One region of the Paenibacillus sp. J22P165 genome, then DNA from elsewhere that is predicted to be linked to it. Evidence: riboswitches for the same ligand, from Rfam matches in the RefSeq annotation. Region 1 holds a riboswitch; the other holds the start of a gene.
What was found. A riboswitch is a leader RNA that binds a small molecule or an ion and turns the genes downstream of it on or off. The one in region 1 is predicted to bind cyclic di-AMP.
Positions count from the first base shown of each region.

Region 2: linked by a shared signal. The riboswitch ahead of AC58QM_RS33290 (resuscitation-promoting factor) and the one ahead of AC58QM_RS31220 (APC family permease) in region 1 are both predicted to bind cyclic di-AMP.

Region 1 is NZ_JCAUAP010000017.1:77,260-79,465, reverse strand. It holds gene AC58QM_RS31230 (MFS transporter) at 1-129, opposite strand, end outside; gene AC58QM_RS31225 (GNAT family N-acetyltransferase) at 283-732, shown strand; cyclic di-AMP (ydaO/yuaA leader) riboswitch at 1,000-1,151, shown strand; gene AC58QM_RS31220 (APC family permease) at 1,252-2,206, shown strand, end outside.
Region 2 is NZ_JCAUAP010000022.1:12,908-15,113, forward strand. It holds gene AC58QM_RS33285 (ABC transporter ATP-binding protein) at 1-478, opposite strand, end outside; cyclic di-AMP (ydaO/yuaA leader) riboswitch at 762-958, shown strand; gene AC58QM_RS33290 (resuscitation-promoting factor) at 1,244-2,206, shown strand, end outside.

The sequences.
Region 1 (2,206 bases):
CGTGTTCATAATCACCAGTACAATGGTAAAACAGAGCAACCACGATACCGGTGTTTCACGTAAGCGACCTGGCATCTCAGGAGGCGCTGACGCTATTTCTTGATGTGAGGTAGTCGTGTAATTTGACATGGTACACCATCCGATCTAAACTATAATATTAATTGTTACAGTTTATCATGAGGGTTAGGGTGTGTCAATGAATTTAAGTATATGACCATTGGAATATTGTATATTAATTCATTAAATTGTATTATTATTCGAAAAAGATAAATGAGGAATACGATGGGACACCACATAATTAGAAAAGCGGAAATGGAAGATTTAGAGACACTCACAGAGTTGATGTATGCCTATATCGTAGGGTTTTATAAGAAGCCAAGGCCGGAAACCACCGCTATTCATCGTTTGATTAGCAGCCTGCTTCTAGAGCAAGGCGGTACACAGTTTGTTGTCGTTAAGGAGGGGGAACTCATCGGCTTTGCAACGTTGTATTTTGCCTGGAGTACGATAAAAGCAAGTCCTATTACGATCATGAATGACCTCTTCCTTCTCGAGCCATTTCGTGGGGCGGCGGAAGAAGAAGATTTGTTCAGGAAATGCCAAAGTTATTCCAAGGAAAACGGTTATGCCTATATGTCATGGGTCACCGGACCAGATAATCAACGTGCACAACAGTTTTTTGACAAAATGGGCGCAACACGCCTGGATTGGGTAAATTACACGATTATATAAGGGAAGCCGTGAGCCAATAGCTGGATTTTCCCCGAAATTCCTCCTTTTGAAGGGACGATTGCATGAATCGAACAACCTCTGAAGGATGCAACCCACTTCTTTTCATCAAATACCCTGATTACGTACGAAAATGGAAGATAATCAAAGAATCAAGTAATTGTAAGCGAATTATTGCGTGATACAAGAGGTGGGAGGGGGCTTTTTACGTTTTTTCCATCCTTTACTATGTGAGTAGAAGAGAGTAGTATTCAACACGTACCAGAACAGTTGAATATTTCGCTTAATTTTCTGTTAAGAAAAGCGGGGGAACCAAAAGTATCATGGGGTGAGTAGGGGTACGGATACCAAGTACCTTTTAGGGCAGATTTCTCGCGGCCCGAACCCGGCAGCTAACCTCGTAAGCGATCGTGAGAAAGGAGAACATGTGTTTAAAACACAAGGTCATTCCTTGTGTTTTTTTGCGTCCATTTTTCAAGTGTGGTGCGTGATATTCGTTTTAATTGGAGGAACAAGTGAGAAATGACAAGTGATTCATTGAAAAAAATTGTGTTTGGTAAGCCGCTAAAGTCGAGTGAGATTGAGTCGGAGAAAATGCCTGTCTGGAAAGGACTTCCCATCCTGTCTTCCGATGCCTTATCTTCCGTATCGTATGGGACAGAGCAGATTCTGTTAGAGCTTGCAACAGTTGGTGTAGCTGCATTTGCCTTCTCCTTGCCGATTGCGATTTCCATTATTGCTTTAATACTTCTGCTAGTGTTGAGCTACAGACAGGTGATTGAAGCCTACCCTATGGGTGGCGGCGCCTATATGGTTACGAAAGAGAATTTAGGGATGGTATGGGGACGACTTACAGGAGTCTCCTTACTGATTGACTATACCCTTACCGTTGCCGTGTCGATCTCGGCTGGCGTCCAGGCGATTACGTCTGCATTTCCATCTGCCGTACCGTACATTGTTCCACTTACCATCCTGCTGGTTTGGATTATGGTCTGGCTGAATTTGCGAGGTACTTCTGAGTCAGGCACGGTATTCGCCATACCTACTTATTTTTTCATCCTTTGTATTCTGTTGTTAGTTGGAAAAGGCATTTTCGATTTGCTCACGGGTTCACTGAATACACACGCTATCGAATTCGCACCCAGCGCAGCAACGAGCTCATTGACCTTATTCGTTATTCTTAAAGCGTTCTCTTCTGGTTGCTCAGCAGTAACAGGGATCGAAGCGATTTCGGATGCGGTACCCCATTTCAGAACACCTTCCGTGAAAAATGCTAAGCGTACGCTTATCTCCTTAGGCGGCTTGTTGGCCATCGTCTTCGGTGGTGTAACGCTGATTGCTTTAGGGTATGGAATTGCGCCTGACCCTAATGGTCATACATCGGTCTTATCGATGGTGACGGAGCAAGCTTTTGGCCGTGGCACGATGTATTATGCGACTCAAATCGCAACGATGCTCATTCTGGTGCTTGCAGCGA
Region 2 (2,206 bases), on a different contig from region 1:
TAATATATAAAGAGGGCTCGATCAGGAAGGCATTCATAATCATGACCTTTTGCTTCATCCCTTTGGATAAATGGCTCGCGAAGCTATTCAGCTTGTCTTTCATTTGGAACTGTTCTAACAAGGACTGGGAACGGGTTTCGTAATCCTCCTTGGAAACGCCGTAAGCCATAGCCGTTAATTCAAGGTGTTCGCGTATCGTAAGCTCTTCGTATAGCTCTGGACTTTCAGGCACATAAGCATATGTCGCACGGTAAGGTAATGGATTTTCGGCTAGTGTTAAACCGTTAATGCGAATGGACCCTTTTTGAGGTTGAAGCAGCCCGAGTATATTTTTGATGGTGGTACTTTTACCTGCACCGTTGAGTCCGATCAACCCCATCATTTCACCTTGACGAATGGAAAAGGTAAGATCATGAAGAACAGGTTTGTTGGGTAAATATCCACCGAATAAAGCGTTTACTTGCAAGATGGGACCCATCTCAATTGCCTCCCTAAATAGCAAATTATTGGTACTTTTTGATCAAATACTTCCAGAATCATTATAAACAAATTTGCATTTTTAGCCTAGTTTTGGTCATTATACTATGAAAAATAGCGTATACGTACGTTAAAGTTAGATAAATGTAGATATAATTGGGTTATATTCGAAAAATAATCGAAATTTAATCGATTTAGCCCTTTTTAACGGGTGTTAATCCCTTTACAGGTTGAGATTAACAGCGTAATATACTTTTCATAATAACTTAATATCCAATTTGCCAAATTTCCATTCGCTGAGTTCCAAATGTGGAAACGGGGGAACCACTGCAAGCTTAATTCGTATTCAAAATACAGTTAAGTAAGCAGATTGAGTAACAGGGGTGAATCATGGACGTCAAACGAATCGTTTGCGTCTGCGTAGGGCGACTCTCACGTCCGAATCCGTCAGCTAACCTCGTAAGCGTAAGAGAGGTAACGATTGTCGTGCGTGCTATTTGTATTTCATTATGCAAACTAAGCCAGCGAGAAGAGTCCTCTTCTTGCTGGCTTTTTGTCCTCATACAGGGTTTTACACAGATCGGAAGACATAAATTAACCCGGAATTCATAGGATGATGAATAGGTAAAAGGGGGGGACGACCAGATTCAGCAAGGCATTGTATGCTGATGATGGCGAGCATGTTAAGTTAAACTAAAAACCTTAGTCGCGTCAAATTTAATCATGCTGTAACCTGGCGGCGAGGCTTTGAAGGAGGACCGAAGAAGTGGGCAGTATCTCAATTAGCGAGACCCATGTAAAACGATCATCCAGCATGTCCTTCGCATTGCGATGGAAGCATGAAAACTTGCGTTTGATTTTAAGCCTAGCTATAATCTCAATCGCAATGACTTTCATGTTTTTGGTGTTGTTGTACGGAACGGCTACCAAGAGCGTATCCGTGGTTGTGAATGGACAAGAAACTATTGTGCACACGAAGCAATGGGTCCTGCAACGCCTACTGGATGAACAAGCCATAACGATTGGTGAGCACGATGAAATTTCAGCTTCACTCACGACCAAGCTCAAGGGTGGAGACAAATTTGTAATCGAGCATGCCTCACCAATTCAATTGACTGCTGATGGAAAGACCACCACTGTTTACACAACTGCAAGAACGGTAGAAAGTGCATTGCAACGTTTAAATATTGCACTTGGGGAGAATGACCGAATGACTCCCGAACCGACGGCCGCTCTAGCTACTGGCGATGAAATCAAAATCGTCCGTGTGAAGAAAGAGACGGAGGAAGTATCTGTACCGATCGCATTCGAAACAGAGAAAAAGAATGACGCGTCTTTACTTAAAGGGAAAGAGCAAGTCGTCCAAGAAGGTAAAGAAGGCGTATTGGTCAAGAAGAAAGAAAAGACTTTCGAAGACGGTGTTTTAGTCGCGGAAGCAGTTGTGGGTGAAGAAGTACAAACAGAAAGTGTTAAAAAGGTAGTTTCCGTAGGCACCAAAAACCCTGTGGTTGTTCTCTCTGCCTCTTCACCGAGCGTGGATGAGGTTTCCAAGAACGGTGTGACCTTCGGTTACAAACAAATTCTCAAAAACGTGAAGCTTACAGCTTATTCAGCGGGCGCTGCGTCGACAGGCAAAACCGAAGGCTCATCGGGCTATGGTAAAACCTACACAGGTACTACCGTGACCGAAGGTCGTACGATTGCGGTCGATCCGAAAGTTATTCCGCTT